One region of the Bacillus stercoris genome, then DNA from elsewhere that is predicted to be linked to it. Evidence: a T-box and tRNA genes for the amino acid it is inferred to sense, from the RefSeq annotation. Region 1 holds a T-box; the other holds one or more tRNA genes.
The links. The T-box of region 1 lies ahead of glyQ (glycine--tRNA ligase subunit alpha). A T-box ahead of a tRNA ligase gene usually reads a tRNA of that ligase, here a tRNA-Gly.

Region 1 (12,064 bases):
AAAGGATAAAGTAGAAAAAGAGCTAAAGAGCAATTCTATTCCATCTAAATACTTGGGAGCTGCGACAGAAATCGGGCGTTTTGCTATTATTCCGAATTACGTCTTCGATCCGAAAGCAACAGAGGCAAAGCGGCAGGAAGCGTCAGACAATGTCCAGCAAGTTCAAATCAAACAGGGGCAAGTGCTCGTGGAAGAAAATGACCTTATTGATCGAGAAGTGTACAGAAAACTTGAGCTGACCGGGTTATTAAATAACTCAAATCTCTTTAAGCCGATCAGCGGGCTATTGATTATGATCGGACTGTTCATTGCAACACTTGTATATTATTTTGAAAAACAGAAACAAAATCTGAAGTTTAAAAACCAATCCATTCTGCTATTCTCTATTATCACAACACTTTTGCTAGTGATCATGGAGGTTGTCAGTTTGTTTCAGAAGATGGAATATAATAATATCGGCTATCTGGTTCCCATTGCGGCCGGGGCCATCTTAATCAAACTGCTGATGAATGAACGCATTGCCATTTTGGGAAGTATCATTCTTGCGATTTGCGGGAGTATGATGTTTAATCAGGGTGTGACAGGAACGTTCAATTATGTCATAGGAATTTATTATTTGATTAGCGGTATTTCAGGCGTTTTATTTTTAGGAAAACATAATGCAAGGTCAAAGATTTTGCAGACCGGACTTTTCGTTGCGTTTATTAATATGGTTGTTGTTCTTTCCTTATTATTGATCCAGAACACCGCACTTTCGGGTCTTGAAATCGGCACGTTAATGCTCATGGGTGTTGTGTCGGGGTTTGCTTCATCGGTATTGATCATCGGCCTGATGCCGTTTTTCGAGACAGGCTTTGGCATTTTATCCACCATGAGGCTGCTCGAGCTGTCTAATCCTAACCATCCGCTATTGCGCAAAATACTGACAGAAACACCAGGTACATATCATCACAGTGTAATGGTCGCCAATTTATCAGAGGCAGCCTGTGAAGCGGTTGGGGCTAATGGTTTGCTTGCAAGAGTCGGCGCATATTATCACGATCTCGGAAAAACAAAGCGCCCGCAATATTTTATTGAAAACCAAATGAATATTGACAATCCGCATGATAAACTGTCTCCTCAGCTGAGTAAAAATATTATCATCTCGCATACGACTGACGGTGCGAACATGCTGAGAAGCTATAAATTTCCGAAAGAGCTTGTCGATATTGCTGAGCAGCATCATGGAACCTCGCTTTTAAAGTTTTTTTACTATAAAGCGAAGGAAAAAGGCGACCAGATTACAGAGGAAGAGTTCCGTTATCCGGGGCCGAAGCCGCAGTCAAAGGAAGCCGCAATTATATCAGTGGCCGACAGTGTTGAAGCGGCCGTCAGATCCATGCATAACCCAAATCCTGAACGAATTGAAAAGCTTGTCCGGGGTATTATATCCGATAAGCTTCAGGACGGACAGTTCAGTGAATGCGATTTGACATTTAAAGAGCTGGATACAATCGCAAAAACGCTCTGTGCAACATTAAAAGGAATTTTCCACTCCCGGATTGAATATCCGGAGGCTACTAAGAAGGTGAAATAGATGAGTTTACTGATTGATATCGTTGATGAAACAGGAAGCGTCTCAGAAGAGATGCTCAAAGAAGTAGAAAATCTGCTTCAATTTGCTGCTGAGCGTGAAGGCGTTCAGGATCAGGCTGAGGTTTCTGTCACGATCGTTACCAATGATGACATACAGCAGATTAACAAAGAATACCGGGGAAAGGATACACCGACAGATGTCATCTCATTTGCTCTTGAAGAAGAGGGAGAAGGCGAGGTCGAAATCGTGGGCGCCGAGATGCCTCCGGTTTTAGGTGACATTATCATCAGTGCCGATCGCACAAGAGAGCAGGCAGAGGAGTATAATCATTCTTTTAAAAGAGAGCTCGGATTTCTTGCCGTACACGGATTTCTGCACCTTTTAGGATATGACCATATGACGAAAGAGGAAGAAGAGGAGATGTTTACTAAGCAAAAGGATTTGCTGGACGCTTATGGACTCAAGAGATTATAGAAATGAGCTGAAGCGATTCTACAAAAGCTTCGTGCATGCAGGCCGGGGAATCTGGAAAACAGCGCGGACGGAGCGGAATTTCCAATTTCATGCCGCAGCCGCCTGCGTTGTTCTCATTTGCGGCTTCCTTGTAGGACTCAGCACGATAGAGTGGGTGATTATATTCCTTTTGATTGGCGGAATGTTTTCGCTTGAGCTTTTAAATACAGCCGTTGAACATACGGTTGATTTAATAACTGACAAACATCACCCTCTTGCTAAAGCGGCCAAGGACGCTGCCGCCGGGGCTGTTTGCGTTTTTGCCGTCATTTCGTGTATCATTGGTTTACTTATTTTTTTGCCAAAGCTGTAATGGCAGAAAATTCTTACATTTATTTTACATTTTTAGAAATGGGCGTGAAAAAAAGCGCGCGATTATGTAAAATATAAAGTGATAGCGGTACCATTATAGGTAAGAGAGGAATGTACACATGAACAGACAAGAATTAATAACAGAAGCTTTAAAAGCGCGTGATATGGCATATGCGCCGTATTCCAAGTTCCAAGTAGGAGCCGCTCTTCTTACCAAGGATGGAAAAGTGTACAGAGGCTGCAACATTGAGAACGCTGCATACAGCATGTGCAATTGCGCTGAGCGTACCGCTTTATTTAAAGCTGTTTCTGAAGGGGATACAGAGTTTCAGATGCTGGCCGTTGCGGCTGACACCCCTGGACCGGTATCTCCGTGCGGAGCCTGCCGCCAGGTGATTTCTGAGCTTTGCACAAAGGACGTTGTAGTCGTACTGACTAATTTACAAGGACAAATAAAAGAAATGACTGTGGAAGAATTATTGCCAGGCGCATTTTCATCGGAGGATTTACATGACGAACGAAAGCTTTAAATCAGGATTTGTATCCATTATTGGAAGACCAAACGTAGGAAAGTCTACATTTTTGAACAGAGTCATAGGGCAAAAAATCGCGATCATGAGCGATAAGCCCCAAACGACGAGAAACAAGGTGCAAGGGGTATTAACGACAGGCACATCACAAACCATTTTTATTGACACACCAGGGATTCATAAACCTAAGCATAAGCTCGGGGACTTTATGATGAAAGTGGCGCAAAATACATTAAAAGAAGTTGATTTGATCTTGTTTATGATCAATGCCGAGGAAGGCTACGGGAAAGGCGACGAATTCATCATTGAGAAATTGCAGCAGATGTCTACGCCTGTATTTTTAATCGTAAACAAAATTGATAAAATTCATCCCGACCAATTGCTTTTGTTAATTGACGAATACCGCGGACGTTATCCTTTTAAGGAAATTGTTCCGATTTCTGCTCTAGAAGGAAATAATATCGAAACATTGCTCGCTCAGATTGAAGCGTATTTGCCGGAAGGGCCGCAATTCTATCCGAGTGATCAGGTCACCGACCACCCAGAGCGATTTATCATTTCTGAATTAATCAGGGAAAAGGTGCTGCATTTGACGAGAGAAGAAATCCCGCACAGCATTGCGGTGGCCATCGAATCCATCAAAGGGCAGGACAACGGTTCTGTGCATGTAGCGGCAACGATTGTGGTCGAGCGGGATTCCCAGAAAGGCATCGTGATTGGTAAAAAAGGAAGCCTTCTGAAAGAGGTCGGAAAAAGAGCGAGGGCGGATATTGAAGCACTGTTAGGCTCCCGTGTCTACCTTGAATTGTGGGTGAAAGTGCAGAAAGACTGGCGCAATAAAATGTCCCAGCTTCGCGATTTTGGCTTTAAAGAGGACGAATATTAATCTCTTGCCGTGTGGGACATTATCTCACAGGAACAGGGATACATTAGCAAATTTTGTTTAACATGAAATGGAGGACATCTGGTCAAGATAAAGGTAAGAATTTGGAATTTAGGTAAGCTAGTTTAACTACAGAAAGGTGGGTTTCTTGTGTTGAATTTTACCTGGAACGTATTTTCTCAAACAGGAAATGTTGATACGTATCTTCTTTTTAAAGAACTGGAAAAAGAGAACATGGAAAGACCCGAAGAACTAGAAGATGAGCTAGCCCGATTTGATTATCCAATTTTATAAACCTCTTGGCCGCTCCTGCTTTAGGAAGGTGCGGAAATGCTGACAAAATGTGAAGGGATCGTTCTTCGCACAAATGATTACGGAGAGACGAATAAAATCGTAACATTACTGACAAGAGAACACGGAAAAATAGGTGTTATGGCACGAGGCGCCAAAAAACCGAACAGCCGTTTATCAGCAGTCAGCCAGCCCTTTTTGTATGGTTCATTTTTAATGCAAAAAACATCAGGCCTCGGAACGCTTCAGCAGGGGGAAATGATCCTCAGCATGCGAGGCATCAGGGAAGACTTGTTTTTAACAGCCTATGCCGCATATATTGCTGAATTAGTCGACAGAGGCACAGAGGAAAGAAAGCCAAATCCTTATTTATTTGAATTTATATTAGAATCACTAAAACAGCTGAATGAAGGAACAGATCCGGATGTTATCACCTTCATTGTTCAAATGAAGATGCTCGGTGTCATGGGGCTGTATCCTGAGCTGAATCATTGTGTACATTGTAAAAGCCAAGACGGAACTTTTCACTTTTCTGTCCGTGATAATGGTTTTATATGCCATCGCTGTTTTGAAAAAGATCCTTACAGGATTCCGATTAAACCGCAAACAGCAAGGCTGTTGAGACTCTTTTATTACTTCGATCTGTCGAGGCTGGGCAATGTGTCCTTAAAAGAGGAAACAAAAGCTGAATTAAAGCAAGTGATTGATTTGTATTACGAAGAATATTCAGGGTTATATTTAAAATCAAAGCGCTTTTTAGATCAAATGGAAAGCATGAAACATCTTATGGGTGAAAACAAAAGTTGACATTTGGTCCATCTTTTTATATGATCATTTATTATAAAATATGTTGCAGTGAGAGAAAGAAGTACTTGCGTTTACCTCATGAAAGCGACCTTAGGGCGGTGTAAGCTAAGGATGAGCACGCAACGAAAGGCATTCTTGAGCAATTTTAAAAAAGAGGCTGGGATTTTCTTCTCAGCAACTAGGGTGGAACCGCGGGAGAACTCTCGTCCCTATGTTTGCGGCAGGCAAGCATAGAGACGGGAGTTTTTTGGTTGCTGCCGCAGTCATTTTATGAAAGAAAAGTGGAGGTGCTTGAAATGAATATTCAAGACATGATTCTTACCTTGCAAAAGCATTGGTCCAGTCAGGGCTGTGTGCTTATGCAGGCTTACGATGTAGAAAAAGGAGCCGGCACGATGAGCCCGTATACATTTTTGCGCAGCATCGGCCCTGAGCCGTGGAAAGTGGCTTATGTAGAGCCTTCAAGACGCCCTGCAGACGGCCGATACGGGGAGAACCCAAACAGATTGTATCAGCATCATCAGTTCCAGGTCATTATCAAACCGTCTCCTGATAACATTCAAGAGCTGTATTTAGATTCCTTGCGGGCTCTCGGAATTGATCCGCTTGAGCACGATATTCGTTTTGTTGAAGACAACTGGGAGAATCCGTCTTTAGGCTGTGCGGGTCTTGGCTGGGAAGTATGGCTTGACGGAATGGAAATTACACAATTTACGTATTTCCAGCAGGTCGGAGGACTTGAATGTAAACCGGTTTCAGTTGAAATTACGTACGGAATCGAGCGTCTCGCGTCTTATATCCAGGATAAAGAAAATGTTTTCGACTTGGAATGGACGACAGGGTTTACAGTAAAAGATTTATTCATGATGGCTGAATATGAGCATTCGGTTTATACATTTGAAACGTCAGACGTCGATATGCTGTTCCAACTGTTCAGCACATATGAAAAAGAAGCGATCAAGCAAATGGATAACGGACTTGTTCATCCAGCATATGACTATGTGCTGAAGTGCTCGCACACCTTCAATCTGCTTGACGCCAAAGGTGCGATCTCTGTTACCGAGCGGACGGGCTATATCGCAAGAGTGCGGAATTTAGCTAGAAAAGTAGCAAAAACCTATTATGAGGAACGAGAAAAACTAGGGTTCCCAATGCTTAAAGGGGAGGGTTCTTCTCATGAGTAAACAGGATTTACTTTTAGAGATCGGATTAGAGGAAATCTTAGGCGCGCTTTTTGAATGAAAGCATGGTTCAGCTTGGCGAGAAGCTGACAGGCTGGCTTAAAGAAAAAAATATTACTCACGGTGAAGTGAAGCTCTTCAATACACCGAGACGTCTTGCTGTGTTCGTTAAGGATGTTGCAGAAAAGCAGGATGATATAAAAGAGGAAGCAAAAGGACCTGCGAAAAAAATTGCCCTAGATGCAGACGGAAACTGGACAAAAGCGGCAATCGGATTTTCAAAAGGCCAAGGCGCGAATGTGGAAGACCTGTACATCAAAGAAGTAAAAGGCACAGAGTATGTATTCGTGCAAAAATTCCAAGCCGGCCAAGAAACGAAATCGCTTCTGCCAGAACTGAGCGGTTTAATTACAAGCTTGCATTTCCCGAAAAACATGCGCTGGGGAAATGAAGATTTGCGTTATATCCGACCAATCAAATGGATTGTCGCTTTATTTGGACAGGATGTCATTCCATTTTCGATCACAAACGTTGAATCTGGACGAACAACACAGGGACACCGTTTTCTCGGACATGAAGTATCAATTGAATCACCTTCAGCTTATGAAGAGCAGCTGAAAGAACAGCATGTTATTGCTGATCCTAACGTCCGAAAGCAAATGATTCAATCTCAGCTGGAGGCAATGGCTGCAGAACACAATTGGAGCATTCCGGTTGACGAAGACCTTCTTGATGAAGTGAATCATTTAGTAGAATACCCGACAGCTCTTTACGGTTCATTTGAATCTGAGTTTCTGTCAATTCCTGAGGAAGTGCTTGTCACGACAATGAAAGAGCATCAGCGCTACTTCCCTGTCAAAGACAAAAACGGTGACTTGCTGCCTCACTTTATCACAGTCCGAAACGGCAACAGCCACGCGATCGAAAATGTGGCCCGAGGCAATGAGAAAGTGCTGCGCGCGCGTTTGTCTGATGCTTCATTCTTCTACAAAGAAGATCAGAAACTAAACATTGATGCAAATGTGAAGAAGCTTGAAAATATCGTTTTCCATGAAGAGCTTGGTTCTCTTGCTGATAAGGTTAGAAGAGTCACATCAATCGCAGAGAAACTTGCCGTTCGTCTTCAGGCTGATGAAGATACATTAAAACATGTGAAGCGAGCTGCTGAAATTTCTAAATTCGACCTTGTCACGCATATGATATATGAATTCCCTGAACTTCAAGGAATTATGGGCGAAAAGTATGCGAGAATGCTTGGTGAAGATGAAGCTGTGGCTGCGGCAGTCAATGAACATTATATGCCTAGATCAGCTGGCGGAGAAACGCCTTCTACTTTTACAGGAGCTGTTGTAGCAATGGCGGATAAGCTTGACACAATCGCTTCATTCTTCTCAATCGGCGTTATTCCGACCGGTTCTCAGGACCCTTACGGACTGCGCCGCCAGGCAAGCGGTATTGTTGCGATTCTTCTTGACCGCAACTGGGGAATTTCATTTGAAGAGCTGCTTACTTTCGTTCAAACTGATAAAGAAAATGAACTGCTGGATTTCTTCACTCAGCGCCTGAAATATGTCTTGAATGCTGAACAAATCAGACATGATGTTATCGACGCCGTGCTGGAAAGCTCTGAGCTTAGGCCATACTCAGCGCTGCATAAAGCGCAAGTACTGGAACAAAAGCTTGGTGCACCTGGCTTTAAGGAAACAGCTGAAGCGTTAGGCCGAGTGATCTCTATCAGCAAAAAAGGAGTCCGCGGAGACATTCAGCCTGATCTGTTTGAAAATGAATACGAAGCAAAGCTGTTTGATGCCTACCAAACAGCGAAGCAAAATCTGCAGGAAAACTTCAGCAAAAAAGATTATGAGGCGGCGCTTGCTTCACTTGCAGCCTTAAAAGAACCGATTGATGCTTACTTCGACCATACAATGGTTATAGCGGATAATGAGGCATTAAAGGCAAATCGTTTAGCGCAAATGGTAAGCTTGGCGGATGAGATCAAGTCCTTTGCGAATATGAATGCCCTTATTGTAAAATAAAGAGAGAAAAGGCGGTTGCTGTGTGATCGGTAATCGTCTTTTCCCCATTTATAAGTTTTTTGTTTGATTACAAGATATTTACGCTATAATATGGATTATTATTTCTTTACATAGCTATGAAGTGAAAAGGTGGTGAGTACGATCGAACTAAATAAACGGCAAGAACATATTTTGCAGATTGTAAAAGAAAACGGGCCGATTACAGGGGAGCATATTGCAGAAAAGCTGAACCTTACCAGGGCGACATTGCGTCCGGATTTAGCCATACTCACCATGTCAGGATTCCTCGAGGCGCGCCCGAGAGTCGGTTATTTCTATACGGGAAAAACCGGCACACAGCTTTTGGCGGATAAACTCAAAAAGCTTCAGGTGAAAGACTTTCAATCTATCCCCGTAGTGATTCACGAAAACGTTTCTGTGTACGATGCGATTTGCACCATGTTTTTAGAAGATGTAGGTACTCTGTTTGTGGTGGACCGCGATGCTGTTTTAGTCGGGGTGCTTTCACGAAAGGACTTGCTCAGAGCGAGCATTGGCCAGCAGGAGCTTACATCGGTCCCTGTTCACATCATCATGACAAGGATGCCGAACATTACGGTGTGCAGACGTGAGGATTATGTAATGGACATTGCAAAGCACTTAATAGAAAAACAAATTGATGCGCTGCCTGTCATCAAAGATACCGATAAAGGCTTTGAAGTAATCGGCAGAGTGACAAAAACAAATATGACAAAAATACTTGTCAGTTTATCGGAAAATGAAATCCTATAAGATTGCAAACTAACGGGGGGATAATATGAATAACCGCATCATCTATGTTGTATCGGATTCCGTCGGTGAAACGGCCGAATTGGTAGTAAAAGCAGCACTCAGCCAATTTAACGGATCGGCGGATGATACACATGTAAGAAGAATTCCTTATGTTGAAGATATAGGCACTATCAATGAAGTGATTTCACTTGCAAAGGCAGACGGCGGCATTATCTGTTTTACACTCGTGGTGCCGGAAATCAGAGAATATTTGATAGCCGAAGCGGAAAAAGCAAATGTTTTATATTATGATATTATCGGCCCGTTAATTGATAAAATGGAAACGGCCTACGGTTTAACAGCGAAATACGAACCGGGGCGGGTCCGCCAGCTTGATGAAGACTATTTCAAAAAAGTGGAGGCCATCGAGTTTGCAGTTAAATACGATGATGGACGTGATCCAAGAGGGATTTTAAAAGCTGATATCGTTTTGATCGGCGTCTCAAGAACGTCTAAAACACCGCTGTCTCAATATCTCGCACACAAGCGCCTGAAGGTTGCCAATGTTCCGATTGTACCTGAGGTTGATCCACCGGAAGAACTTTTTAACGTTGATCCGAAAAAATGCATCGGCTTAAAGATTAGCCCTGATAAACTGAATCATATCAGAAAAGAACGCTTAAAATCACTGGGGCTTAATGATAAAGCGATTTATGCAAATATCAACCGAATCAAAGAGGAACTGGAGTATTTCGAAAAGATTGTGGATCGGATCGGCTGCCAGGTTGTTGATGTTTCAAATAAAGCGGTTGAGGAAACAGCGAATATTATCCATCATCTCAAAACAAAAAACTTATAACTCAGGACGCTCTATCCTGGGTTTTTGGCTATGCCAAAAGGGAATAATGAAAAACAATAGCTTCTTTGCGAAGTTTGTATTATAATAAAAAATTGTGATAAAATGATTAATTTTAGGTTTAAGGATCGTGTGATACGAATAAACTATTATGGGTAAGATGTCAAGAATTTCTCCCGGAAATTTTTCGACAAATTCATATACATCCGCAATAATAAAGGATGTGCGATTTTGCTTGCTTTTATGCAGGAGTTTAATGGAGGGATGGAGAATTACTCTTCTTAATGAACAAGAAAAGACGATTTTTGTCGATGCTGATGCTTGTCCGGTAAAAGATGAAATTTTACAAACAGCATCCGAGTATGAAGTTCAAGTTCTTTTTGTCGCTTCATTTGAACATTATCAGCTTTCCAGAAGCAATGAAGAAAAATGGAAGTATGTTGATCCTCATAAAGAAGCTGCTGATTTATATATCGCAAATCACGTAAAACCGGGAGATATTGTTGTGACGCAGGACATCGGATTAGCATCTCTGCTGTTGAACAGAAATGTCTCCGTTATGTCGGAAAGAGGTCGTCTTTACAAAGAAGACACGATTGATTTTGCTCTTGAGAGCCGTCATTTTTCCGGCAAACAAAGGAGAAAAGGCGTATACGCCAAAGGGCCTAAAAAATTGAATAAAGAAGATCGAGAACGATTTATTACACTGCTGCAAAAAATCCTGTCGAACGATGAAGGGATTTTGCACTAAAGCATCGAATAATGTACGACGGAGTGTTATAAGATGGGAAATCGGATACCAGATGAAATTGTGGATCAGGTGCAAAAGTCGGCAGATATCGTTGAAGTCATAGGTGATTATGTTCAATTAAAAAAGCAAGGCCGAAACTACTTTGGACTCTGTCCTTTTCATGGAGAAAGCACACCTTCGTTTTCCGTATCGCCCGACAAACAGATTTTTCATTGCTTTGGCTGCGGAGCGGGCGGCAATGTTTTCTCTTTTTTAAGGCAGATGGAAGGTTATTCATTTGCTGAGTCGGTTTCTCACCTTGCTGACAAATACCAAATTGATTTTCCAGATGATATAACAGTCCATTCCGAAGCCCGGCCAGAGTCTTCTGGGGATCAAAAAATGGCTGAGGCACATGAGCTCCTGAAGAAATTTTACCATCATTTGTTAATAAATACAAAAGAAGGTCAAGAGGCACTGGATTATCTGCTCTCCAGGGGCTTTACGAAAGAGCTGATTGATGAATTTCAGATTGGCTATGCTCTTGATTCTTGGGACTTTATCACGAAATTCCTTGTGAAGAGGGGATTTCGTGAGGCGCAAATGGAAAAAGCGGGTCTTCTGATCAGACGCGAAGACGGAAGCGGATATTTCGACCGCTTCAGAAACCGTGTCATGTTTCCGATCCATGATCATCACGGGGCTGTTGTTGCTTTCTCAGGCAGGGCTCTTGGCAGCCAGCAGCCTAAGTATATGAACAGTCCTGAAACCCCGCTTTTTCATAAAAGTAAACTGCTTTACAATTTCTATAAGGCCCGACTTCATATCAGAAAGCAGGAAAGAGCAGTCTTATTTGAAGGGTTTGCCGATGTCATATCGGCTGTAAGCTCGGGTGTAAAAGAAAGCATAGCCACGATGGGAACGTCTCTTACAGATGATCATGTCAAGATCCTGAGAAGAAACGTCGAAGAAATCATTCTTTGCTATGACTCTGATAAAGCCGGTTATGAAGCCACCTTAAAAGCTTCGGAGCTTCTGCAAAAAAAAGGGTGCAAAGTCAGAGTTGCAATGATTCCTGACGGATTGGACCCTGATGATTACATCAAAAAATTCGGCGGGGAAAAATTTAAAAACGACATTATTGACGCCAGTGTCACCGTAATGGCATTTAAAATGCAATATTTCCGAAAAGGAAAGAACCTGTCCGATGAAGGCGATCGCCTGGCTTACATTAAAGACGTACTGAAAGAAATCAGCACGCTTTCAGGGTCTCTAGAGCAGGAAGTCTATGTAAAACAGCTTGCTTCAGAGTTTTCGCTTTCCCAGGAGTCTTTAACTGAGCAGCTGTCTGTTTTCAGCAAGCAAAACAAACCTGCTGACAATGGCGGTGAAACAAAAACACGGCGAGCGCATTTGACGACAAAAGCAAGGCAAAAACGTTTGCGCCCGGCGTATGAAAATGCAGAAAGGCTGTTACTCGCTCACATGCTTCGAGATCGGAGCGTCATCAAAAAAGTGATTGACCGGGTAGGGTTTCAATTTAATATTGATGAGCACCGAGCATTAGCCGCTTATCTTTATGCTTTTTATGAAGAGGGA
Region 2 (12,064 bases), 2.0 Mb from region 1:
CACCGCCAAACAAAGCCCATTCTTTCCAATTACGATGAAGCTTAGGCAGATCAGAATGAATTGGAAGCATGCTTTCATCAATTTCAATTGAAACACAGCTGGCTTCTGCAATCTCGTTCAGTTCACTAGCCAATCCGTCACTAATATCATTTAAAGCCGCCCGATTCATACTTGAGCACAATCTGCCGACACTTACTCTTGGCTGAGGCCGTTTATGCCTGTGGATAAAGTAATCCGTTTCCACAGATGAGTTTTGAAGATTAGTCTCTTCCAGCAATAAAGAAAGTCCTGCTGCAGAAGAACCGATTTCACCCGTTACAAACACTATATCATTCGGTCTAGCCAAGCTGCGTAAACAGGCCCTTCCCTTTTCTACTTCACCGATCACAGTGACAGTTACGACTAATTTGTCAGAGATAGAGACTGTATCACCGCCAATCAGATCCATATGATATAGTTTCCCCAGTTCATTCATTCCTTCATACATCGCCTTGATTTCAGCTTTAGTCCATTTTGAAGGTACCGCAATTGATACCAAATAATATTTAGGAATGCCGCCCATCGCGGCAATATCACTTATATTAACGGCTAACGCCTTATACCCGATATCTTCAGGTGAGGAATAGTGTAATTTGAAGTGCACGTCTTCTACCATAGTATCAACACAAACAATTTCCTGAACGCCGTGTTTCGCAGTGTAGAGCGCTGCATCATCACCAATTCCTACATCAACGGAAGAATGGTGAATGGTCCGTGGAGTAATGCTATGTATCAAATCAAATTCATCCATGAAGCAAAACCTCCTTTCAACCCTGGTTATGCCTATATGTGCTCTCCCTAGTTTATCGAATTTTGCTAGAATATCCAAGAAGTTGCCGATATAAAGAAAGCTTGGCTAAGACACCAAGCAGAAGATACAGTAAAAGAAAACACAAAAAAAACGAAAACATGATCGTTTCGTTTACATTAATGGCGGTCCGGACGGGACTCGAACCCGCGACCTCCTGCGTGACAGGCAGGCATTCTAACCAACTGAACTACCGGACCATATTTATATAGTGTATTATTTCGGTTGCACCCTTTGGGCACTCCTTTTTTCATTCAAAATAATTTGGTTGCGGGGGCAGGATTTGAACCTGCGACCTTCGGGTTATGAGCCCGACGAGCTACCGAACTGCTCCACCCCGCGATGATATAATTAAGATAAAAGCTTGGCGGCGTCCTACTCTCACAGGGGGAAACCCCCGACTACCATCGGCGCTGAAGAGCTTAACTTCCGTGTTCGGTATGGGAACGGGTGTGACCTCTTCGCTATCGCCACCAAACAAATTGAGAGTGTTCTCTCAAAACTAGATAACAGGTGTGACATCATTCAAAATGTGGTTAAGTCCTCGATCGATTAGTATCTGTCAGCTCCATGTGTCGCCACACTTCCACCTCAGACCTATCAACCTGATCATCTTTCAGGGATCTTACTTCCTTGCGGAATGGGAAATCTCATCTTGAGGGGGGCTTCATGCTTAGATGCTTTCAGCACTTATCCCGTCCGCACATAGCTACCCAGCGATGCCCTTGGCAGAACAACTGGTACACCAGCGGTGCGTCCATCCCGGTCCTCTCGTACTAAGGACAGCTCCTCTCAAATTTCCTGCGCCCGCGACGGATAGGGACCGAACTGTCTCACGACGTTCTGAACCCAGCTCGCGTACCGCTTTAATGGGCGAACAGCCCAACCCTTGGGACCGACTACAGCCCCAGGATGCGATGAGCCGACATCGAGGTGCCAAACCTCCCCGTCGATGTGGACTCTTGGGGGAGATAAGCCTGTTATCCCCGGGGTAGCTTTTATCCGTTGAGCGATGGCCCTTCCATGCGGAACCACCGGATCACTAAGCCCGACTTTCGTCCCTGCTCGACTTGTAGGTCTCGCAGTCAAGCTCCCTTGTGCCTTTACACTCTGCGAATGATTTCCAACCATTCTGAGGGAACCTTTGGGCGCCTCCGTTACCTTTTAGGAGGCGACCGCCCCAGTCAAACTGCCCACCTGACACTGTCTCCCCGCCCGATAAGGGCGGCGGGTTAGAAGGTCAATACAGCCAGGGTAGTATCCCACCGATGCCTCCACCGAAGCTGGCGCTCCGGCTTCCAAGGCTCCTACCTATCCTGTACAAGCTGTACCAACATTCAATATCAGGCTGCAGTAAAGCTCCACGGGGTCTTTCCGTCCTGTCGCGGGTAACCTGCATCTTCACAGGTACTATAATTTCACCGAGTCTCTCGTTGAGACAGTGCCCAGATCGTTGCGCCTTTCGTGCGGGTCGGAACTTACCCGACAAGGAATTTCGCTACCTTAGGACCGTTATAGTTACGGCCGCCGTTTACTGGGGCTTCAATTCGCACCTTCGCTTACGCTAAGCGCTCCTCTTAACCTTCCAGCACCGGGCAGGCGTCAGCCCCTATACTTCGCCTTACGGCTTCGCAGAGACCTGTGTTTTTGCTAAACAGTCGCCTGGGCCTATTCACTGCGGCTCTCTCGGGCTTTCACCCTAACAGAGCACCCCTTCTCCCGAAGTTACGGGGTCATTTTGCCGAGTTCCTTAACGAGAGTTCTCTCGATCACCTTAGGATTCTCTCCTCGCCTACCTGTGTCGGTTTGCGGTACGGGCACCTCTCACCTCGCTAGAGGCTTTTCTTGGCAGTGTGGAATCAGGAACTTCGCTACTATATTTCGCTCGCCATCACAGCTCAGCCTTATGGGAAACGGATTTGCCTATTTCCCAGCCTAACTGCTTGGACGCGGATATCCAATACCGCGCTTACCCTATCCTCCTGCGTCCCCCCATTGCTCAAATGGTGAGGAGGTGGTACAGGAATATCAACCTGTTGTCCATCGCCTACGCCTTTCGGCCTCGGCTTAGGTCCCGACTAACCCTGAGCGGACGAGCCTTCCTCAGGAAACCTTAGGCATTCGGTGGAGGGGATTCTCACCCCTCTTTCGCTACTCATACTGGCATTCTCACTTCTAAGCGCTCCACCAGTCCTTCCGGTCTGGCTTCACAGCCCTTAGAACGCTCTCCTACCACTGTTCGAAGAACAGTCCGCAGCTTCGGTGATACGTTTAGCCCCGGTACATTTTCGGCGCAGAGTCACTCGACCAGTGAGCTATTACGCACTCTTTAAATGGTGGCTGCTTCTAAGCCAACATCCTGGTTGTCTAAGCAACTCCACATCCTTTTCCACTTAACGTATACTTTGGGACCTTAGCTGGCGGTCTGGGCTGTTTCCCTTTCGACTACGGATCTTATCACTCGCAGTCTGACTCCCAAGGATAAGTCATTGGCATTCGGAGTTTGACTGAATTCGGTAACCCGGTAGGGGCCCCTAGTCCAATCAGTGCTCTACCTCCAAGACTCTTACCTTGAGGCTAGCCCTAAAGCTATTTCGGAGAGAACCAGCTATCTCCAGGTTCGATTGGCATTTCACCCCTACCCACACCTCATCCCCGCACTTTTCAACGTGCGTGGGTTCGGGCCTCCATTCAGTGTTACCTGAACTTCACCCTGGACATGGGTAGATCACCTGGTTTCGGGTCTACGACCACGTACTCATGCGCCCTATTCAGACTCGCTTTCGCTGCGGCTCCGCATCTTCTGCTTAACCTTGCACGGGATCGTAACTCGCCGGTTCATTCTACAAAAGGCACGCCATCACCCGTTAACGGGCTCTGACTACTTGTAGGCACACGGTTTCAGGATCTCTTTCACTCCCCTTCCGGGGTGCTTTTCACCTTTCCCTCACGGTACTGGTTCACTATCGGTCACTAGGGAGTATTTAGCCTTGGGAGATGGTCCTCCCGGATTCCGACGGAATTTCACGTGTTCCGCCGTACTCAGGATCCACTCAGGAGAGAACGAAGTTTTGACTACAGGGCTGTTACCTCCTATGGCGGGCCTTTCCAGACCTCTTCATCTACCTCGTTCTTTTGTAACTCCGTACAGAGTGTCCTACAACCCCAAGAGGCAAGCCTCTTGGTTTGGGCTAATCCCGTTTCGCTCGCCGCTACTCAGGGAATCGCATTTGCTTTCTCTTCCTCCGGGTACTTAGATGTTTCAGTTCCCCGGGTCTGCCTTCTCATATCCTATGAATTCAGATATGGATACCACTCCATTACGAGTGGTGGGTTTCCCCATTCGGAAATCTCCGGATCAAAGCTTGCTTACAGCTCCCCGAAGCATATCGGTGTTCGTCCCGTCCTTCATCGGCTCCTAGTGCCAAGGCATCCACCGTGCGCCCTTTCTAACTTAACCGTTAAAAAGAATCACTATGTGATATCTTGTATTACTAATTGAATGTGATGTCTACTGTTATCTAGTTTTCAAAGAACACGTTTCGAAGGAATGATCCTTCAAAACTAAACAAGACAGGGAACGTTCTGTTTATAAGACCCAAGGTCTTATATTCCGTATAATATCCTTAGAAAGGAGGTGATCCAGCCGCACCTTCCGATACGGCTACCTTGTTACGACTTCACCCCAATCATCTGTCCCACCTTCGGCGGCTGGCTCCTAAAAGGTTACCTCACCGACTTCGGGTGTTACAAACTCTCGTGGTGTGACGGGCGGTGTGTACAAGGCCCGGGAACGTATTCACCGCGGCATGCTGATCCGCGATTACTAGCGATTCCAGCTTCACGCAGTCGAGTTGCAGACTGCGATCCGAACTGAGAACAGATTTGTGGGATTGGCTTAACCTCGCGGTTTCGCTGCCCTTTGTTCTGTCCATTGTAGCACGTGTGTAGCCCAGGTCATAAGGGGCATGATGATTTGACGTCATCCCCACCTTCCTCCGGTTTGTCACCGGCAGTCACCTTAGAGTGCCCAACTGAATGCTGGCAACTAAGATCAAGGGTTGCGCTCGTTGCGGGACTTAACCCAACATCTCACGACACGAGCTGACGACAACCATGCACCACCTGTCACTCTGCCCCCGAAGGGGACGTCCTATCTCTAGGATTGTCAGAGGATGTCAAGACCTGGTAAGGTTCTTCGCGTTGCTTCGAATTAAACCACATGCTCCACCGCTTGTGCGGGCCCCCGTCAATTCCTTTGAGTTTCAGTCTTGCGACCGTACTCCCCAGGCGGAGTGCTTAATGCGTTAGCTGCAGCACTAAGGGGCGGAAACCCCCTAACACTTAGCACTCATCGTTTACGGCGTGGACTACCAGGGTATCTAATCCTGTTCGCTCCCCACGCTTTCGCTCCTCAGCGTCAGTTACAGACCAGAGAGTCGCCTTCGCCACTGGTGTTCCTCCACATCTCTACGCATTTCACCGCTACACGTGGAATTCCACTCTCCTCTTCTGCACTCAAGTCCCCCAGTTTCCAATGACCCTCCCCGGTTGAGCCGGGGGCTTTCACATCAGACTTAAGAAACCGCCTGCGAGCCCTTTACGCCCAATAATTCCGGACAACGCTTGCCACCTACGTATTACCGCGGCTGCTGGCACGTAGTTAGCCGTGGCTTTCTGGTTAGGTACCGTCAAGGTACCGCCCTATTCGAACGGTACTTGTTCTTCCCTAACAACAGAGCTTTACGATCCGAAAACCTTCATCACTCACGCGGCGTTGCTCCGTCAGACTTTCGTCCATTGCGGAAGATTCCCTACTGCTGCCTCCCGTAGGAGTCTGGGCCGTGTCTCAGTCCCAGTGTGGCCGATCACCCTCTCAGGTCGGCTACGCATCGTCGCCTTGGTGAGCCATTACCTCACCAACTAGCTAATGCGCCGCGGGTCCATCTGTAAGTGGTAGCCGAAGCCACCTTTTATGTTTGAACCATGCGGTTCAAACAAGCATCCGGTATTAGCCCCGGTTTCCCGGAGTTATCCCAGTCTTACAGGCAGGTTACCCACGTGTTACTCACCCGTCCGCCGCTAACATCAGGGAGCAAGCTCCCATCTGTCCGCTCGACTTGCATGTATTAGGCACGCCGCCAGCGTTCGTCCTGAGCCAGGATCAAACTCTCCGATAAAGTAGTTTGACTGACTACGCACATCGCTGTGCGATTTATAAAAATGAATTAACAGGTACGTTTTGTCTTGTTTAGTTTTCAAAGATCATTCAATAATGGAGCGGGTGATGAGAATCGAACTCACGACATCAGCTTGGAAGGCTGAGGTTTTACCACTAAACTACACCCGCGTGATATCTTATATTGGCGCGCCCGAGAGGAGTCGAACCCCTAACCTTTTGATCCGTAGTCAAACGCTCTATCCAATTGAGCTACGGGCGCTTATCAAGCGACTTAACTATCATACTATCATTCGTCGTTGAAGTCAAGAAGTTTTTTTAAAAATGTTTTTCGAATCTTTTTCAATTCGACTTTTCTTATTATACACATTTTAAAATTCTTGTAAACACCTTAGAAAAACTTTTTTGTTTTTCGCTTTGTTTCACGCTGTTCATCAGCGACGTTTAATAATATATCATGCCTGTTTTATTTGGTCAATACTTTTCCTGTATTTTTTATTTTCTTCTTTTACGCCTTTGTTTTGTATATATTTTATCTCATCTTACAAACAATATTAGATGGGTGTATAACAACGGAAACTTAATTACTGACCTGTTGGATAACTTGCTTCTTGAGTCGACAGGCGTACTGCCAAAAACAAGGATTTATGAAATGAGCTCTAATCAGACGTTTCGGGAAACACTTGCTTTTTTGATTGTACGCGACAATGCTCACCAGAATGCATTTGCGAAATCGCTCGAGACATTGGGCGTTGAGTTGGCGAAGCTCTCCCCTGTTCCAAATTATGATATTAACAGTGCAAAGAGTATGTTGAATTAGGCTACCATGATGCACAGTTTACCTTCAGGTTCGATGAAACGAGAATCGGCGAAATCTATCAAGGGAAATCTCCAGCCGAAATGGCGGAGAGTTACAAGTCATAGACCCTTCGGCAGGGTAGTCCGGGGTTAGGCGATATGAATGCCTAATCAAGGCGGGAAGGTGCTCAATGAAACTTCTTGAGCACCTTCTAATTTGTGAAAATCATTCATTCAACGATTGGCGTTAAAGAATCGCCATTCCATATTTCTCCCTTATTGAGCGTCCAGCTGTCATGATATAAAGCTGAAGCACCTTTGTTTACTGCTGGGCTCCATTCATCATTCCATGCGAGAAAGTAAATGGTTTTAGGATATTTTTGTTTTATGGCATTGATGAACAGGCTGTAATCGAAGCTGCCGTTTGCTGTTTGCGGGCCCACTTCTGTAAAAGCAAATGGTTTATTAAGCGCCGTTAGCTGATCATATCCTTTTATCGAATAGGCGTCTTGGAAATACGCATCTAGTCCGACAATATCCACGTAAGACGCACCAGGGTAAAAATCGGTTTTGAAATCTCGATTGGCGTCGGGGGAGTAAACCCAAAGCAAATGATCAAGTCCTCTTGTGTCGGTCATATAATGATAGATTTTCTTGTAGAGCTGTTTATATAGAGAGATTCTTTCATTATCCTTTTGATTATATGATGTAAGTCCCCACCAAAACCATTCACCGTTCATTTCATGCAGCGGCCTGAATAGAACTGGCACACCTTGGTTCTCCAGCTCTTGAAGTCCGTCAGCAACTTTACTGAGCATGGCATTTAGCCGCTTCCCTTCTACTGTTGAAGAGTCTAGTATTTTTTTATACTGATCATTTGTAATCGGTGTTTTAAAATGCCCTGACTGAAAAGCAGGGTTCGCCAGGTGCAAACTGATTTGCGGAATTCCGCCATTTTTCCAATACGAAATTAAATCGCTGTTGCAGCTTACATCTATTGAATCTTCAATATTTGCTGTTTCAAGCCACCCTCTGGCATAATCACAGCCGTAAATAGCAGGCGATTGCCCGGCGGCGCTTCGGATTCTATCAGCCTCAGCCATAGAAAATGTGTCATGACTGTAACCTCCGAACGCGCCAGAAAGAACTCTGTTTTCCGTTCGGTTCGGCAGATGAGCAAGCCAATTCATCACTGCTTTTGTTGTCTGCTGTGCATTAGGATTTACAGGAGACACAGTATGCGCTTCAATTGGTTTTGCTAAAACAGCAGACGCAAGTAAAAATAAAATGAGCAAAGAGATCATATATTTCTTAACCACATCCAACTCCTCCATTCATTAAGGGTGAGATATCATGAATTCACAGTTTCCTTCTATTGAAAATTCGCCAAAATGCGCAGGCAGAATAAAGTGTGAGCCTGCAGTGCATTTATACTGAATACCATTATTGATGATTCGTCCTGATCCGCTCAGCACACTGCCCAGCAAATAGGTTTGATGAGAAGGAAAAGAAGCTCGGCCGCTAATCTTCCATTTGTACACTGAGAAATAATCTGATTGCACATAAACAGTGATCTCCGCGTTACCAGCTTCTTTCACTTCAGGTGTATGCGCTTTATCAATATGCGGTATCGTTATGACTTCCATGGCTTTTTCTATATGAAGAGATCTTTTTTCACCGTGGTCATTACAGCGGTCATAATCGTATACGCGATACGTGGTATCAGAGTTTTGCTGGATTTCAAGGACGAAGGTTCCTTCACATAAAGCATGGAGTGTACCGCTTGGCACATAAAAGAAATCTCCCGGCTTAATTTTGATTCTCCTCAGCAGCCCGTTCCAATCACCGCTTTCAATTCGCTGTTTGAACTCTTCCCTTGTGCTTGCGTGATGTCCTAAAATCAGTTCGGCGTCATCTTTGCAATCTATTATATACCAGCACTCTGTTTTACCAAGATCACCGTTTTCGTGCAGTTTTGCATAATCATCATCAGGATGGACTTGCACGGAGAGATCCATATTTGCATCAAGCAGCTTTACCAAAAGCGGAAACACCTTACCATCCGGAAACCCGAAGAACTCCGGATGATCTTGCCATACTTGATCAAGTGTCTTTCCTGCCAGCGGACCGCTTTTTACAACCGACGGACCATGAGCATGTGCAGAAACGGCCCAGCATTCACCTGTTTTTTCTGAGGGTATTGTGTAGCCGAAAGCATCGTAAAGCTTTGTTCCCCCCCATATTCTTTCTTTAAAAACAGGCTCCAAAAATATAGGGTGCTTCATGATCGCACCTCCCCGGATGCTGACTCTACTTGCAAGGCCTGTTGCGCTAAAACCAGCGTGCCGATGATTCCTGCATTACTGCCTAAATGTGGAGGTACTATATAATCACTTATATTTTCCGATAATTCAGAAAAATTAAAGTAGCTGTTCATGATCTTCGGTACATATTGATAGATATAAGGAAACACTTGTTTCTGTTGCATGACGCCGCCGCCAAGAATGATTTTTTTAGGTGCAAGGATCAAAATATACTGAGCCAGCGCTTGGGCAATATAGTACCCTTCCAGTTCCCAGACTTGGGTTAGATCTGATAAATCAGCAGCTTTTTTTCCCCAGCGGGCTTCAATAGCGGGGCCTGAAGCTAAGCCTTCAAAGCAATCTCCATGATAAGGGCACTTCCCTTGGTATACGTCATCCGGGTGCCTCCGGATATAAATATGGCCCATCTCTGGGTGTGACAGCCCCTGAAGGAGCCTCCCCTCTACAATAGCCCCCGCGCCTATGCCAGTGCCAATCGTTATATACAGGCAGCTGTCGAGCCCCTTCGCTTCACCGAAAAGGAATTCACCCAGCGCTGCAGCGTTAACATCCGTACTAAATCCGACTGGGATTTTCATTTCGTTCTTAACGGTTTGCAAAAAGGGATAGTGTCTCCAGCCCGCTTTCGGCGTGGCCGTAATGGTACCGTATGTTTGACTGGCTTTATCGTTATCAACAGGACCAAAGGAGCCGATGCCGATTGCCTGTAATGAAAATTGGCGAAAATATTGAATCACTTTCTCTATCGTTTCATCCGGCATCTTTGTGGGGAATTCTCTCCTGTCAATGATCGTTCCATCTTCTCTGCCGACAGCACAAACAAACTTTGTGCCGCCTGCTTCAATACCGCCAAGCATGCAGATGGCCTCCTTGTTGTCTCCGCAATCAGCGCCGTATGTTTACAGAAGTCACAACAAACTTGTCATGCCGATGACGTGAAAAGGAATATTCAAATGGAATCCCGGTATCTAAGAAGCCCACATGTTCAACTTCAAGAATTGGATCATCCTGTTTGCAGCCCAGATGCTGCTGGTCAATATGATCGGATTTGCAGGCTCTGATTTTCCGGTGTGTTCCGGCGATTTTGAGCTGCAGCACATTTGTAATATGATTGTAGATCGAATCATGAAGGACATCGTCATTAATGCCCGGGATTAAATGCGTCGGCATATATGTTTTTTCCAGTACATAGGGTTCACCTTCTACAATCCGCAGCCGAACGACATAATAAACCGGTGTTTTCTGATCAATAGACAAATGGGCGGCCACTTCCTCAGTGGGAAATTGCACTTCAAACTGAATGACCTTGCTTTTGATTTTTTTATCTTTCAGCAAGTTGGTCAATCCCAGAATCTCATTGCTGACTACATGGACATGGTCATCCTGTATTGCAGATTGAATAATAAACGTGCCATGGCCGCGTTTTCTGAACAGCAGACCCTCGGCAACTAAATTATCCAAGGCTCTCTTCATCGTCATACGGCTTGAGTTAAATTCTTTTGCAAGAGATACTTCATCAGGAATGGGCTGATCGATCGGATATACGTTATTTTTAATTCTTTTTCTCATTTCATTTGCAATGATTTCGTATTTATTCATTGGTATCCTCCGGCAGCTGTTAGAGTCTGATATCACATAAGCTTTTACGGATATCATAAGTTCTTTTCCCTATTTCATCAATGTTGCGGCTGTTCGTCATCTCTATTCATCATGATGATTGCCGGAAGATCTTGACCTTAAGAAAATCTAGAAACCGTTTTGCTCAGCAACCGTTTTGAACCATTTTCCGCTCTTTTTGACGGTTCTTTCTCCTTCTTTCTCGAGATTGACTGATACAAACCCGTATCGGTTTTTGTAGGCATTTGTCCAAGACCAGTTGTCCATGAACGTCCATAAGTGATAGCCCTTTACGTTCGATCCTTCCTGCATGGCGCGGTGAATCCATTTAAGGTGCTCTTTTATAAATTCAATCCGGTAATCATCCTGAATCATGCCTTGTTCATCCCTGAAGCGCTCTTCGCCTTCAACTCCCATGCCGTTTTCAGAGATAAAACACTCGATGTTCCCGTAGTTTTCTTTTAAATTGACCAAAATATCATAAATGCCTTTTTCATAGATCTCCCAGCCCCGATGCGGATTCATTTTGCGGCCCGGCATGACGTAAGGATCAAAATACCTGTCCGGCAAAAAAGGAGCGTCGGGATTCGGAAGATGTTCTTTTGCTTTCACACGTCTCGGCTGGTAATAATTCACTCCCAACAGGTCAACCGTGTTCTTTTTGATGATGTCAAGATCTTCAGGGTTGTAATCAGGCATAAAGCCTTCATTCTTCAAAATGTCAACCAGCTCTTTCGGAAACTCGCCTTTGACAGATGGGTCTAAAAAGGATCTGTTAAAAAACGCGTCTGCGATTTTTCCGGCTTTCACATCCGCCGGATGGCTGCTTCTCGGGTATGATGGGGTCAAATTTAAAATGATGCCGATTTTTCCGTCCTGTTCCATCTCCCTGTAAGCCTGAATCGCGCGGGCACTTGACAGCATCGTATGAAATCCGACCTGGACAGCCTCTTTAAAGTCGACCTTGTTTGGATAATGAAAATCATATAAGTAGCCGCCTTCTACGGGAACGATTGGTTCATTATGCGTGAACCATTTTTTCACTCTGCCGCCAAACAAACGGAAACACGTTCTTGCATAGTTTTCATAAGCGTCAACCGTCTCTCTGTTTACCCAGCCGCCGATTTTTTGAAGCGCCATCGGCATATCGAAATGAAACAAATTGACAAAAGGTTCAATTCCGTTAGCGATCAACTCATCAATGACATTATTATAGAAATTTACGGCTTTATCGTTGATCTCGCCTGTTCCGTCTGGTATGAAACGCGACCAGGAAATCGACATCCGGAACGAGTTGTG

Region 2: it encodes a tRNA-Gly, which carries the amino acid that the T-box ahead of glyQ (glycine--tRNA ligase subunit alpha) is inferred to sense. The anticodon was not compared.

The regions. Positions count from the first base shown of each region.
Region 1 covers NZ_CP121861.1:1,731,896-1,743,959, forward strand. The annotation lists gene pgpH (cyclic-di-AMP phosphodiesterase PgpH) at 1-1,576, shown strand, start outside; gene ybeY (rRNA maturation RNase YbeY) at 1,577-2,050, shown strand; gene QA442_RS09035 (diacylglycerol kinase family protein) at 2,031-2,402, shown strand; gene QA442_RS09040 (cytidine deaminase) at 2,521-2,931, shown strand; gene era (GTPase Era) at 2,912-3,817, shown strand; gene QA442_RS09050 (YqzL family protein) at 3,965-4,108, shown strand; gene recO (DNA repair protein RecO) at 4,145-4,912, shown strand; T-box leader at 4,952-5,126, shown strand; gene glyQ (glycine--tRNA ligase subunit alpha) at 5,209-6,096, shown strand; partial or broken gene glyS (glycine--tRNA ligase subunit beta) at 6,089-8,129, shown strand; gene ccpN (transcriptional regulator CcpN) at 8,262-8,900, shown strand; gene QA442_RS09075 (pyruvate, water dikinase regulatory protein) at 8,926-9,738, shown strand; gene QA442_RS09080 (YaiI/YqxD family protein) at 9,992-10,486, shown strand; gene dnaG (DNA primase) at 10,520-12,064, shown strand, end outside.
Region 2 covers NZ_CP121861.1:3,735,419-3,747,482, forward strand. The annotation lists gene thiL (thiamine-phosphate kinase) at 1-790, opposite strand, end outside; tRNA gene QA442_RS19300 (tRNA-Asp) at 971-1,047, opposite strand; tRNA gene QA442_RS19305 (tRNA-Met) at 1,113-1,189, opposite strand; rRNA gene rrf (5S ribosomal RNA) at 1,210-1,325, opposite strand; rRNA gene QA442_RS19315 (23S ribosomal RNA) at 1,380-4,307, opposite strand; rRNA gene QA442_RS19320 (16S ribosomal RNA) at 4,478-6,027, opposite strand; tRNA gene QA442_RS19325 (tRNA-Gly) at 6,124-6,197, opposite strand; tRNA gene QA442_RS19330 (tRNA-Arg) at 6,212-6,288, opposite strand; partial or broken gene QA442_RS19335 (manganese catalase family protein) at 6,577-6,964, shown strand; gene gmuG (mannan endo-1,4-beta-mannosidase) at 7,055-8,143, opposite strand; gene manA (mannose-6-phosphate isomerase, class I) at 8,162-9,109, opposite strand; gene QA442_RS19350 (ROK family protein) at 9,106-10,005, opposite strand; gene gmuR (transcriptional regulator GmuR) at 10,034-10,747, opposite strand; gene gmuD (6-phospho-beta-glucosidase GmuD) at 10,895-12,064, opposite strand, start outside.